One region of the Actinoplanes sp. NPDC026619 genome, then DNA from elsewhere that is predicted to be linked to it. Evidence: riboswitches for the same ligand, from Rfam matches in the RefSeq annotation. Region 1 holds a riboswitch; the other holds the start of a gene.
What was found. Region 1 has a riboswitch for thiamine pyrophosphate ahead of AB0E90_RS19230 (thiamine phosphate synthase). Riboswitches for the same ligand answer to the same signal wherever they lie in the genome.
Positions count from the first base shown of each region.

Region 2: it holds a riboswitch for thiamine pyrophosphate, as region 1 does, so the genes downstream of both, AB0E90_RS45630 (ECF transporter S component) here and AB0E90_RS19230 (thiamine phosphate synthase) in region 1, are expected to answer to the same signal.

Region 1 covers NZ_JBEZYA010000008.1:97,664-104,762, reverse strand. Annotated here, with positions in the region: gene AB0E90_RS19260 (DNA-directed RNA polymerase subunit alpha) at 1-955, shown strand, start outside; gene rplQ (50S ribosomal protein L17) at 993-1,562, shown strand; gene truA (tRNA pseudouridine(38-40) synthase TruA) at 1,689-2,504, shown strand; gene AB0E90_RS19245 (hypothetical protein) at 2,501-3,328, opposite strand; gene AB0E90_RS19240 (methyltransferase) at 3,424-4,038, shown strand; gene AB0E90_RS19235 (ATP-binding cassette domain-containing protein) at 4,073-5,719, shown strand; TPP riboswitch at 5,756-5,867, shown strand; partial or broken gene AB0E90_RS19230 (thiamine phosphate synthase) at 5,836-6,417, shown strand; gene thiO (glycine oxidase ThiO) at 6,579-7,099, shown strand, end outside.
Region 2 covers NZ_JBEZYA010000037.1:60,340-67,438, reverse strand. Annotated here, with positions in the region: gene AB0E90_RS45640 (hypothetical protein) at 1-200, shown strand, start outside; gene AB0E90_RS45635 (alpha/beta hydrolase) at 240-1,274, opposite strand; TPP riboswitch at 1,414-1,516, shown strand; gene AB0E90_RS45630 (ECF transporter S component) at 1,632-2,213, shown strand; gene AB0E90_RS45625 (ABC transporter ATP-binding protein) at 2,256-3,692, shown strand; gene AB0E90_RS45620 (energy-coupling factor transporter transmembrane component T) at 3,829-4,632, shown strand; gene AB0E90_RS45615 (helix-turn-helix transcriptional regulator) at 4,731-5,033, opposite strand; gene map (type I methionyl aminopeptidase) at 5,101-5,871, shown strand; gene AB0E90_RS45605 (aldo/keto reductase) at 6,049-7,020, opposite strand; gene AB0E90_RS45600 (LysR family transcriptional regulator) at 7,099-7,099, shown strand, end outside.

The DNA.
Region 1 (7,099 bases):
CGAACCTCTGGAGCCGGGCTTCGGCTACACCCTCGGCAACTCGCTGCGGCGGACCCTGCTGTCGTCCATCCCGGGCGCGGCGGTCACCAGCATCAAGATCGACGGCGTCCTGCACGAGTTCACCACGATCCCCGGTGTCAAGGAGGACGTGGTCGAGCTGGTCATGAACGTCAAGGAGCTCACTGTCAGCTCCGAGCACGACGAGCCGGTCAGCATGTACCTGCGCAAGCAGGGCCCGGGCGACGTCACCGCTGGTGACATCCAGCCCCCGGCCGGCGTGTCCGTGCACAACCCCGACCTGAAGCTGGCCACGCTCAACAGCAAGGGCCGGCTCGACATGGAGCTCACCGTCGAGCGGGGCCGTGGCTATGTCACGGCGGCGCAGAACAAGAACACCGGCGCCGAGATCGGCCGCATCCCGGTCGACTCGATCTACTCGCCGGTCATGAAGGTGACCTATCGCGTCGAGGCGACTCGTGTCGAGCAGCGCACCGACTTCGACCGCCTGATCATCGACGTCGAGTCGAAGGCGTCCATCTCGCCCCGCACCGCGCTGGCGTCGGCCGGCTCGACCCTGGTCGAGCTGTTCGGTCTCTGCCGCGAGCTGGACGAGACCGCCGAGGGCATCGACATCGGCCCGTCCCCGCAGGACGCGCAGCTCGCTGCCGACCTGGCCCTTCCGATTGAGGAGCTGGACCTCACCGTCCGGTCGTACAACTGCCTCAAGCGTGAAGGCATCAATAGCGTGGGCGAGTTGATAGGGCGTACGGAGGCTGATCTTCTGGACATCCGGAACTTCGGCCAGAAGTCCATCGACGAGGTCAAGATGAAGCTCGCCGGAATGGGCCTGGGGCTCAAGGACAGCGCGCCGTCCTTCGACCCGGCGCACGTCGTGGATTCGTTCGGCGACGTGGACTACGACACCGACGACTACCGCGAGACCGAGCAGCTGTAACCCCCGCTGCCCGGCCCATCATCAAGGAGCATCTGAAATGCCCACGCCCACCAAGGGTCCCCGCCTCGGCGGCAGCCCGGCGCACGAGAAGCTCATCCTGGCCAACCTGGCCACCGAGCTCTTCCGGCACGGGAAGATCAAGACCACCGAGACGAAGGCCAAGCGGCTGCGCCCGCTGGCTGAGCAGCTCATCACGAAGGCCAAGCGCGGCGACCTGCACTCCCGTCGCCGGGTTCTGACCGTCGTGAAGGACAAGGACGTCGTGTACGCCCTGTTCGAGCAGATCGCTCCGCGCTACGGCAACCGGCCGGGTGGCTACACCCGGATCACCAAGACCGGCCCGCGCAAGGGTGACAACGCTCCGATGGCGGTCATCGAGCTGGTCGAGGAGCTGCAGGTCGCGGCCACCACCGCGCCCGCCAAGAAGGCGGCGCGCAAGGCCGTCGCGCAGCAGGACAAGGTCGAGGCGCTCGCCCGCGAGGACGAGACCCCCGCGACCGCGCCGGCTGAGGCGAAGGCCGACGAGACTGAGGCCGCGCCCGAGACCGAGGTCAAGGACGACGAGGTCAAGGACGACGAGGTCAAGGACGACGACGCCAAGGCGTAAGCAAGGCATCGAGCGCCCGGCACCCTTTCGGTGTCGGGCGCTCTTTTTATGAGTACGGGGTTGGGCTGCGTCCCGTTTCGACGGCCCGGCGCCGTCGTGGGTCACGGCCGAAGAGGGGCGTTTCGCGTGAGGGAATCCATCCGCTTAAGACTCGACATCTCCTATGACGGGGCCGAGTTCTCCGGGTGGGCTGTTCAACCGGGCCGACGGACCGTCGCCGGCGTGCTGCTGGAGGCGCTGGCGCGGCTGGTGGGCGCCGAGACGCCGCTGGGCCTGACCGTGGCCGGGCGCACCGACGCCGGCGTGCACGCGACCGGCCAGGTGTGCCACATCGACCTTCCGTCCGCGTCGTGGATCGAGCTCGAGGCGTCGCTGCTCCGGCGACTCGCCGCGCTCATGCCGCCGGACGCCCGGGTTCGCACGATCACCGAGGTGCCGGAGACGTTCGACGCGCGGTTCTCGGCCACGTTCCGGCGCTACGAATACCGGGTCTCGGACACGCCCTGGGGGCCGGAGCCGCTGCGCCGGCACGACACCCTGGGCTGGGTGCGGCCGCTCGACCTGGAGCGGCTCAACGTGGCCGCGATGGGGTTGCTGGGGGAGCACGACTACGCGGCCTACTGCAAGCGGAAGGAGCACGCCACGACGGTCCGGGCGATCACCCGGCTGGACTGGCGCCGCGACCCGGACGGGATCTGCGTGGCGACCGTGCAGGCCGACGCGTTCTGCCAGTCGATGGTGCGCAGCCTGGTCGGCGCGATGCTCGCCACCGGCGACGGCCGCCGCCCGGTCGAGTGGCCGGCCACCCTGCTCACCCTGCGCGAACGCTCCAGCGAGGTGACCGTGGCCCCGGCCCACGGCCTCACCCTGATCGCGGTCGGCTACCCGGCGGACACGGAGTACGCGGCCCGCGCCGAAGCCACCCGCCGGCTGCGCGCCTAGGGGCTCGACGCGCGCCGGCCGAGCACCGTGGTGTTCAGATAGGCGTCGACCAGTTGCGCGGTGATCCGTTCGGCGACCGGGTCGTCGCTGGTGACCAGCTTGCCGTCGGAGCGGGTGATCACGCAGTAGAGCAGGTAGTGGCCACTGGTGCGCCAGCCGACCTGGGCGGTGGGCAGCGCGTCCGGACCCGAGCGGGTGGCCGGCAGCGTCGCGAAGCTGCCGTCGCCGCTCACCACCAGCTCCCGCAGCCGTCCGTCGACCACGCCGGCGCCGGCCTCGTCGGCCAGGTTGAACAGCCCGGCGGTCACCTCGTAACCGTCGTAGGGCGCGGTCATCCCGGCCCGGACCACCTGGTTACAGCCGTGCGCGAGCAGCAGCGCGCCGGTCTCGCCGGTGGTGGCGGTGCGGCAGTCGGCATCCGTGTGGGTCATGGTGATTCGGTAGGGCAGCGCCGAGGGCGGCCGCACCTCGCGCGAATCGGGGAAGACCTCCTCGACCGTCAGCGGCGCGTTGTCCACCGTGCGGGAGGTGAGCAGGCCGGCCTTCACGTCGGCGGCGGCCTCGGTGCCGGCCTTGCGATCGCCGCCGAACACCAGGAACGTGGTCATCGCCACCAGGCCGAGAAGGATCAGCGCGGCCAGCCCGCGGACCAGGAACTGCGCGGTGCGTTCCGGCTCGCGTGGCGCTCGCCGGCGTTGGGTCCGGGCGCGCGGCGCCGGCCGGTGCTGGCCGCTTCCCACGGCGCCGAAACCACGGACGTACAGGGCGAGGCCGCCGCGAGCGGTCGCTCGGGGTTCGTAGCGGGGAGGGGTCCCGTACAGCATGTATTTGAAGCTAAAAGCGTACGGTGATCGATGGACGCACTGGTTGTGCGGCACCCCGGCGATGGTCGCCCGTTGTGGGGCGGCAAACTGGACACGTGACCGCCGAGCATTACTTCAGCGCCGAACCGTCCACGCCCGCCCAGCGCGGCGAGATCGAGTTCAGTGCCGCCGGCCGCGACTACCAGTTGGTCGTGGCATCCGGTGTCTTCTCGGCCGGCCGGCTCGACCCCGGCACGGCCGTCCTGCTGCGCAAGGGCAGCCTGCCGGACGCCACCGCCACCGGGGTCTTCCTCGACCTGGGCTGTGGCTACGGGCCGATCGCGAGCGTGCTGGCGAGCGAATCGCCGCAGGCCACCGTGTGGGCGATCGACGTGAACGCGCGGGCCCGCGAGCTGGCCGCGGAAAACGCGGAACGGCTCGGCCTGGCCGACCGGTTGCGGGTGGCCGAGCCCGACGACGTACCCGCCGAGGTGGTCTTCGATGAGATCTGGAGCAACCCGCCCACGCATGTCGGCAAGGCCGAGCTGCGCGCCCTGATGGAACGCTGGTTGCCCCGGCTCGCTCCGGACGGGGTGGCCTGGCTGGTGATCAACCGGCATCTTGGCGGTGACTCGTTGCACACCTGGCTCACCGGCCTCGGCTGGGCGGTCGAGCGGATGGCCAGTCAGAAGGCCTATCGGGTGCTGCGGGTGCGCCGGAAAACCAGCTGACCGCAACGCCCTCGACCCGGGAGAATGCGTCCCCATGGGTTATGTGGACGTGGCCGGGGCCGGTTTTGTGCTGCCGGACGGCCGGGAGCTGTTCGCCGACGTGTCGTTCCGGGTCGGTGAGGGCGCCAAGGTCGCGCTGGTGGGGCCGAACGGGGCCGGCAAGACGACGCTGCTGCGCCTGGTCGCCGGTGATCTGCCGACCCAGACCGGCAGCATCGCGCGGGCCGGCGGGCTGGGCGTGATGCGCCAGTTCATCGGCATGATCGGCGACGATCGTACCCTCGCGGATCTTGCTCTTTCGCTGGTCGAACCGCCCCTGCGCGCGGCTGGCGAGCGACTCGCCGCGGCCGCCGCCGCCCTCGACGAGACCGAGCGCACCCAGCTCGCCTACGCCAACGCCCTCTCCCATTGGGGCGAGGTCGGCGGTTACGACGTCGAGGTGCTGTTCGACACGGTGGCGGTCGCGATCCTCGACAAACCGTGGGAGCAGGTGCGGAACCGTCCGGTTCGGACACTCTCCGGCGGGCAGCAGAAGCGGTTCGCGCTCGACCTGCTGCTGCGCGGGCGCGACGAGGTGTTGCTGCTCGACGAGCCGGACAACTTCCTCGACGTGCCGGGCAAACGCTGGCTGGAGCAACGGCTGCGCGAGTCGTCGAAATCGGTGCTGTTCGTCTCCCACGACCGGGAGCTGCTGGCCCAGACCGCGGACCGGGTGGTGGCGGTCGAGGGTGGTGGCGCGTGGACCCATCCGGGCGGTTTCGCCTCCTGGCACGAGGCCCGGGTGAACCGCCACGAGAAGCTCGAGGAAAACCGCCGGCGCTGGGACGAGGAGCACCAGAAGCTGCGCGAGCTGATGTTCATGTACAAGCAGAAGGCCGCCTACAACTCCGATATGGCCTCTCGATATCAATCGGCGCAGACCCGGTTGCGTAAGTTCGAGGAGATCGGGCCGCCGCCGCTGCCGCCCAAGGAGCAGTCGCTGCGGATGAACCTGCGTGGCGGCCGCACCGGCAAACGCGCGGTGATCTGCGAACAGCTCGAGCTGGTCAACCTGACGTTCCCGTTCGACCTGGAGATCTGGTACGGCGATCGGGTCGCGGTGCTCGGCGCCAACGGCACCGGCAAGTCGCACTTCCTGCGGCTGCTCGCGGCCGGTGGCAGCGACCCCGACGCGGAGAACAAACCGGTCGACGGCGCGCCCCTGGCCTATGTGGCGCACGACGGGGTGGCCCGGCTCGGCGCGCGGGTGCGGCCCGGTCACTTCTCGCAGACGCACGACCGGCCTGAGCTGCTCGAACGCACCCTCGTCGAGATCCTCTGGCGGGGCGACGACCACCGGTCCGGGATGGACCGGGCCGGTGCGATGAAGGCGCTCAACCGGTACGAGCTGGCCGGACAGGGCGATCAGCGGTTCGGCACGCTTTCCGGCGGGCAGCAGGCGCGGTTCCTGGTGCTGATGCTGGAGCTGTCCGGGGCGACTCTTCTGCTGCTGGACGAACCGACGGACAACTTGGACCTGGCGTCGGCGGAAGCGCTGGAAGAGGGGCTTCGCCAGTTCGAGGGCACGGTGATAGCGGTCACCCATGACCGCTGGTTCACCCGGTCCTTCGACCGCTTCGTGCTGTTCCAGGGCGACAACGAGGTGGTGGAGACGCCGGAGCCAGTCTGGGACGTCCGCTAGCGCGGAGCGTGCTTGGGCGGTTATGGTCCGAGACAAGACCAACCCCACGGGAGTCCGGTGCACCGGGCTGAGAGGGGGGCTGAGGCAGCCCCCGACCGTCGAACCTGATCCGGATCATGCCGGCGCAGGGAGGAGCGTTCGTTGTGTTTCCTCGGCTGCACATCGTCACCGACTCGCTCGACGTGGTTCGCGGCGCGGTCGGGCACGGGCCGGTCGCCATCCAGGTGCGGATCAAGACCGGTGACCGGGACGCCTATCAGCTGACCGTCGCCGCGCTCGCTCTCTGCCGGGCCGCGGGCGACGCGCTCTGCCTGGTCGACGATCGGGTCGGGGTCGCGCTCGCGGCCGGCGCCGACGGCGTGCACGTGGGGGCCGAGGATCTTCCGGTCGAGGCCGCTCGGCGGGTGCTCGGGCCGGCCGCGATCCTCGGCGTGACCTGCCGGAACCCGGCCGACGCGCGAAAGGCCGTCGCGGACGGCGCCAGCTATCTGGGCGTGGGACCGGTTTTCGCGACCTCCTCCAAGGACGGGCTGCCGCCACCGATCGGGCCGGCCGGGCTGGCGGCGGTGGTCGACGCGGTGCCGGGCACGCCGGTGATCGCGATCGCCGGCATCACCCCGGCGCGGGTTGCCGACCTGCCCGGATACGGCGTCGCGGCGATCTCGGCGGTAACCGCCGACCCAGCCGCCGCAACCGCCGAGTTCCTGCGCGTGCTCGGCGCACGGGACGGCGCCTCCGCGGCGGCACGCGGTGGCTTGACCGTGGCGAACGGCTCTGGCGCTGCGGCAGGCGGTGGCTTGAACCTGGCGAACGGCTCTGGCCGGGCGGCGCGCGATGGCGGCGCGGCTGGGGGTGTGGCATGAGCGGCGGCGGTGGGACGGTTGCGGTCGTCGGCGGCGGGATCATCGGGCTCTCGATCGCGTGGCGGCTGCAGCTGGGCGGAGCCGACGTCGTGGTGCACGACGACGGCGAGCCGGGCGCGTGGCACGTCGCGGCCGGGATGCTCGCGCCCGGTGGCGAGGCCACGCACGAGGAGCCGGAACTGATCCGGCTGCTGGCGGCGGGCAATGAGCGCTGGCCGGCGTTCGCGGCGGAGCTCGGGGTGGACGTCGGCTACGACGACACCGGGACGCTCAGTCTCGCGATGACCGCGGACGACCTGGCCGAGGTCGCCCGGGACTGGACTCACCAGAAGCTGGCCCAACTGCGCCCCTCCGACCTGCGGGAACGCGAACCGGCCCTGTCGCCGCGAGTCCGTGCCGGGGTGTTTTCGCCGGCCGAGCGGCAGGTGGATCCGCGCCGGGTGGTGGCGGCCCTCCGCGACCGGCTGGCCGATCGGATCGTCAGCAAACGGATCGACGATCTGTCCGAGGTGGACGC
Region 2 (7,099 bases), on a different contig from region 1:
CTTCTTCGGTACGCCGTGAGCCCGCCGGCCGCGATCTGCTGGCGCTGCGCGCGCTGGCCAGTCAGCCGCTGAACGAGCTCGCCAAGCTGGGCCCGGACATCGCGCAGAGCTGGCGCAACGGCGACGCCGAAGCGGTCGACGCGCTCGCCGCCCTGGAACTCAGGAAGCTGGGCCTGTCGGCGTCGGGCCGCCGCCGCTGACACTGTTCCCCTAACACCGCTGTCCCCAACACCTCTGCCCTAGGCACCGCTGTCCCCGACCCCGCTGCCGCGGCTCCCGCCGGTGATGCGGGCCAGCGCGGCTGTGGCCAGGGCGTTCGGCGCCTGCTCGGGCACCCAGTGGCTGACGCCGCGCAGGACGACGAACTGGTAGTCGGCCTCGACCCAGTCCCGGGTGCGTAGCGCGGCGGTGCGGGCCACGACGCCGTCGCGGTCACTCCACACGTATGTCGTGGGCACCGTGATCACACCGACGTCGCTCAGGTCGCGGCCGTCCAGGCCGCGGTACCAGTTGAGGGCGGCGGTCAGCCGGCTTGGTTCGCCCGATTCGTTGGATTGAGCAGATTCGATCGGACGGGCCGCTTCGATCGGGTGGGCCGATTCGATCGGGTGGGCCGATTCGATCGGGTGGGCCGATTCGATCGGGTGGGCCGATTCGATCGGGTGGGCCGATTCGATCGGGTGGGCCGATTCGCGCATGGCGTCCACGTAGAGCGCGGCGCGTTCGCCGATCGGGCGCAGCATTGCCTTGAGCGCGGCCGCGTTGGCGCTCAGCAGGAAACGTTCGGCGATCGGGCTGCGGAAGAGAGCGAAGTAGGCGAACCGGGCGCGCTGGGTCGGGCGTACGCGCATGGCCAGCCGCAGCGCTCGCGGGTGCGGCACCGAGATGGCGGTGAGGGTGCTCACCCGGTCGGGATGCTGGGCGGCCAGCAGCCAGCCGACCTGCGAGCCCCAGTCGTGGCCGATGACATGCGCCTTCTCGACGCCGAGGGCATCGAGGACGGCGATCGCGTCGGCGGCGGGTTCGGTGATCCGGTACGCGCCGACGTTGCCCGGACGCGCGCCGGGCGAGTAGCCGCGCTGGTCCAGGGCGTACGTGCGGAGCCCGGCCTCGTGCAGTCGCGGCAGGATCAGGTCGAACTCACGGTGGTCCTGCGGAAACCCGTGCAGCAGGAGAACCGGTTCGCCGTCGGCGGGCCCACCCTCGTACACGTCGAAGGTCATGCCCCGCGCCTTGATCTCCGTTGGCTTGATCTCGGTCGGCTTGATCGACATGTGACGGCTCCCTCGCTGTCCCCGGACTCACAACGGTGTTAGCGTCATGGAAACACATACAGCGAAGGTTGTTCGCGACGGCGGAGATCAGTTGCATCGCCCAGGTGATGCGCGGGTCGGCCTAGGTCACGAACGAACTTCGATCCGACAGGGGAGCGCACAGCGCTGAGAGTGCGGGCAACCGCAGACCCTCGTACCTGATCTGGGTAATGCCAGCGCAGGAAGCTCGGTCTTTTCTCCAGCCGCGCCGTGTCCGAGGCCGCCAGGCCGAGGCCGGCGTGCGTCTCCTCCCAGTGTATTTGCCAGCTGTATTTGCTGGCTGTATTTGCCAGCCAAGGCAAAGATTGGGAGGCTCACATGGCAACCGACACCAACCGGTGGCGCACGATCGACATCGTGATCGCCTCGATCGTCGCGGTCGCATTCGGCGTCATCTTCTGGGCGTGGAACCTGCTCTGGAACGGGCCGGCCGACGCCATCCCGCTGCCCGGCCGCGCCGTGCTCTACGGAATGTGGCTGGTCCCGGCCGTGCTCGGCGCGCTGATCGTGCGTAAGCCGGGCGCCGCGTTCTATACCCTCACGCTCGCCTCGCTGGTCTCGGTCGCGATCGGCACGAGTTGGGGCTGGACCCTCGTCGTGCAAGGACCGCTCGAGGCCCTCGGCGCCGAGGTGATCTTCGCGGCTTTCGCCTACAAGCGCTACAACCTGCCGGTGGCCCTGCTCGCCGGCGCCGCCGCCGGCATCGTCGCCTCGGTGTACGACGCGTTCGTCTGGTACCCCGGCACGTCCTGGGCCACCATGCGACTGCCCTACATCGCGATCACCGCGGCGTCGTCCCTGGTCATCGCCGGACTCGGCAGCGTGCTGCTGGTGCGGGCACTCGCCCAGACCGGAGTTCTGGACCGGTTCGCGGCGGGCCGTTCACGCGCCCTCGTCTAGTCCTGATTCGATGTGAATCATGAACCCCTCCCGCGGTGAGTCGTGAGCGCGGTCGTCCTTCGGGGCTTCGGGTGGCGGCATGCGGGGCGTCGCGCCTGGGCGGTCCGCGACGTCGACCTGCGCATCGACGACGGCGAGCGGGTGCTGCTGCTCGGTCCCTCCGGGGCCGGCAAGAGCACCCTGCTCGCCGCGCTGGCCGGCCTGCTCCCCGATGACTCGGGCGAACAGGCCGGCACCGTCGAGATCGACGGCCGCTCCCCCGCCGAAGCCCGCGACCGCGTCGGCATCGTCTTCCAGGACCCGCAGACCCAGCTGGTGATGGCCCGCAGCGGCGACGACGTGGCGTTCGGCCTGGAGAACCGCGGGGTGCCGGCCGCCGCGATCTGGCCGCGGGTCAGCGACGCCCTGGACCGCGTCGGTTTCCCGTACCCGATCACCCGGTCGACGGCGGCGCTGTCCGGTGGGGAGGCGCAGCGGCTGGCGCTGGCCGGGGTGCTCGCGCTGCGGCCCGGCCTGCTGCTGCTCGACGAGCCGACCGCCAATCTCGACCCGGCCGGCGCCGAACTGGTCCGGGAGGCGATCACCCGCTCGCGGCACGGCGACGACTCGACGCTGATCCTGGTCGAGCACCGGGTCGCCGAAGCGCTCCCGCTGGTCGACCGGGTCGTGGTGCTCGAGGCGGGTGGCGGGATCCGGGCCGACGGCGCGCCCGAGATGGTGTTCGCCGCGTACGGCGATCGTCTCGCTGACGAAGGCGTCTGGGTGCCCGGTTTCCGCATCCCGCCGCTGAAGTCCGGCTCCCCGGCCGCCGCCGAGCTGGCCTGCGCCCGGGACGTGACGGTTGAGCACCGCCTGCGCGGGGTGTCGATGTCGGTGGGCGAGGGCGAGGTCCTCGCCGTGACCGGGCCGAACGGCGCCGGGAAGTCGACGCTTGCGCTGGTGCTGGGCGGTCTGCTCGCGCCGACCGGCGGCCAGGTGTCGGCGTTCGGCGACCCGAGACCGCCGCACAAGTGGCGGGCCGCGACCCTGACGACCCGGATCGGCTCGGTGTTCCAGAACCCGGAGCACCAGTTCGTGACGTCCCGGGTCGCCGACGAGCTTGCGGTCGGGCCGCGACGGGTCGGGCGTACGTCATCGGAAATCTCTGTCGTCGTTGACTCTCTGCTGGAACGTCTCCGGCTCACGAAGTTGGCGGCGGCCAACCCGTACACCCTCTCCGGTGGCGAAGCCCGCCGGCTGAGCGTCGCCACCGCCCTGGCCACCGCCCCGCGCCTGCTGGTCCTCGACGAGCCGACCTTCGGGCAGGACCGCCGCACCTGGATCGAGCTGGTCACGCTCCTGGCCACGCTGCGTGACGAGGGGCATGCGGTGGTCGCGGTGACTCACGACGACGACTTCGTGCAGGCGCTCGCCGACCGGACGTTCCCGCTCGGTTCGCCTCGTCTGCACGAGCCACTTCCCCGCCGGCGCCCGTCATGACCTGTGCCTGGACGAGGACGGCTCGGCTGGCTTCTCGGCTGGCTTCTCGGCCGGCTTCTCGGCCGGCTTCTCGGCTGGCTTCTCGGCCGGCTTCTCGGCCGGTGGCCCTGCGGGTCGCTCAGCGGGAGGCTCAGCCGTGACCGCGTTCGTTTCGCAGCCGGTCGCGGATCCGTCGGCGCTGCTCGCCCGGCGCAATCCGGTGGCGAAGCTCGCGGCCGCGCTGCTCTTCTCGTTGCCGCTGATCACCACGCTGGATCCGCTCACCCCGGCGATCGCGCTGGTCGTCGAACTGGCCCTGTTGCCGCTGTTCGGGTTGCGCTATGCGGTGCTGGCCCGGCAGGCCTGGCCGCTGCTCATGGCCGGCGCCGGCGTGCTGATCACGATGGTGCTGTTCGCGGCCGACCGCAGCGGAACCGTCCTGGTCGGACTCGGCCCGTTCGACGTCACCACCGGTGTGCTGACGACCGCGCTCGGACTGATCCTGCGGCTGTTCGCGATCGCTCTGCCCGGCGTGATCGTCTTCGCCACCACCGACCCGACCGATCTGGCCGACGCGCTCGTGCAGAACGCCAAGGCGCCCCCCAGATTCGCGATCGGGGCACTGGCCGCGTTCCGGCTGCTGCCGCTGCTCGGCGCCGAGTGGCAGATGCTCACCCTGGCCCGCCGCGCCCGCGGCGTCGACGCCGGACGCAATCCGATCGCCGCGGTACGCCTGTTCGCGGCCACCGCCTTCGCGCTGCTGGTAGGCGCCCTACGACGGGGCACCCGGCTGGCGGTCGCGATGGACGCGCGCGGCTTCGACTCGGGGGTGCCACGCAGCTACGCCCGGCGGCAGACCTTCACCCGGCCGGACACGCTGCTGGTGGTGGGCTCGGTCGGAGTTGCCGCGCTGATCCTGGCCACCACGATCGCGCTGGGCCTGTTCCGGCCGATCATCTAGCCGGGTTCTCAGTCGTCGCCTCGGCTGTCGTCTCGGTCGTCGGCTGTCGTCTCGGTCGTCGGGCGTCGCCAGCGGCCACGGAGCTGCGGGGCCGGGCCTTATGAGGCCAGCCGCTCGCCGGCGTTGCGACCTGATCTTGTTAGTTCGGTCCCGCTGTCCGACTGGCTGATCTCCGACCACACCGCGTCGAGGGAGAGGCCGAGCACGTCGGTGATGGCCGCGATGGTCGAGAAGGCAGGGGTGGCCACCCGACCGGACTCGATCTTCCGAAGCGTCTCCGGCGAGACACCTGCCTCCAGCGCGGTGATGAGCATCGATCGCTGCCCCCGGGCGCGCCGTAGCAGGGCGCCGAGGCGTTGCCCGCGTTCGACCTCTGCGGGAGTTAGCGGCAACCTGACCATGGCTCCGATTCTAGTACCGGGATAATATGGCCGGGATACTTATTGGCTGTTCGAGTAAGGCGCCCGCATGATCGAGATCCTGGACCCCACCCAACTGCCCCGAGCGAGGGAGGCCGGCGCCCTGGTCGCCACCATGCTGCAGGCTTTGAAGAGCCGTAGCACGGTCGGCACCAACCTCCTGGACATCGACCTGTGGGCGCACCGCATGATCACCGAGGCCGGGGCGCAGTCCTGCTACGTCGACTACGAGCCGTCCTTCGGGCGCGGGCCGTTCGGCCACTACATCTGCACGTCGGTCAACGACGCCGTGCTCCACGGGCTGCCGCACGACTACCCGCTTGCCGACGGCGACCTGCTGTCGCTCGACCTCGCCGTCTCCCTGGGCGAAGTCGTCGCCGACTCCGCCATCAGCTTCATCGTGGGCGACGCGAAGCCCGCGGAGTGCGTCGCGCTGATCGACGCGACCGAACGCGCCTTGAGCGCGGGGATCGCGGCGGCCGGCCCCGGAACTCGCATCGGTGACATCTCCCACGCCATCGGCTCGGTCCTCAGCGGAGCCGGATACCCGATCAATACCGAGTTCGGCGGTCACGGCGTCGGATCGACGATGCACCAGGACCCGCATGTCTCCAACACGGGGCGGCCTGGTCGCGGATACAAGCTGCGCCCCGGGCTCCTGCTGGCGCTGGAGCCATGGGTCATGGCGGACACCGCCACGCTCGTCACCGATGCCGACGGCTGGACACTCCGAAGCGCGACCGGCTGCCGGACGGCACACAGCGAGCACACGATCGCCATCACCAACGACGGCGCCGAAATTCTCACCCTGCCGAAGTAGCCGCGCCAGCGAGCCGACCGACTCCCCCACCCGGCCGCTGACTCGACCCGCTAACTCGACCCGCTAACTCGACCCGCTAACTCAGCCCGCTCGCTCAGCCCGCTCGCTCAGCCCGCTCGCTCAGCCCGCTCGCTCAGCCCGCTCGCTCAGCCTGCTCAGTCGGCCCACTCGCCTGGCCTAATCAGTCGACCCAGCCCAGTTCCGAGTGGTTCCGTGTGCCGCGAACGACGTGCGGTCGCCGCGCCAGGCCTCACGGGGGACTACAGCAACCGGGCCGACCTCGATGCCGGCCGCGGCAGCGTTCTCGGCCAGACGTTTCCGATTGCGCGTGCCAGGGATCGGCACCACGTCGTCGCCCTGTGCGAGCAACCACGCCAGCGCCATCTGCCCCGGCGTGACACCGCGCTCCTCGGCTGCCTTCGCGAGCGCCTGCACCAGATCGAGGTTCGCGGTCAGGTGCTCCTCGCCGAAACGCGGGTCGGTGCGCCGGAAGTCGCCCTCCGGGAACGGGCCGGCCGGAAGAGCGCCGGTGAGCAGACCCCGACCCAGCGGGCTGTACGGAACCAGGCCGACTCCCAGGCGCCTGGCGGCCGGCACCACGTCGTCCTCCGGCTCCCGCCAGGCCAGCGACCATTCGAACTCCACGGCCGCGATCGGGTACGCCGCGACCGCCTGTTCGAGCTGGGCCGGGTTGACCTCGGAGACACCGAGGTGGCGCACCTTCCCAGTGGTGACGAGGTCGGCCATCGCACCGATCGTCTCGCCGATCGGCACCTGTGGGTCGACCCGGTGCAGGTAGTACAGGTCGATGACGTCGACGCCGAGCCGCTGCAGGGATGCGTCGCAGTAGCCGCGGACGTTCTCGGGCCGCCCGTCGACGCGTACTCCGCCCTCGCCTCGGACAATGCCGAACTTGGTGGCCAGCACGACGTCCTCGCGACGGCCGGCGATGGCCTGGCCTACCAGGCGCTCGTTGTGCCCCTGGCCGTAGCTCATCGCCGTGTCGATCAGGGTGATGCCGTGGTCGAGCGCGTCACGGATGACGCCGATCGACTCCTCGTCGTCGGCCGGCCCGTACGCCTGGGAGAAACCCATGCAGCCGAGCCCGATCGCGGATGTGGTCAGGGCGCCTAGCCTTCGCTGTTCCATAAGTCGAGCCTGGCGCGACCACTTTGATATGTCCAAGACAGAGTTGCGCTACCACTCATCACTTCGCAAGATGAATCGG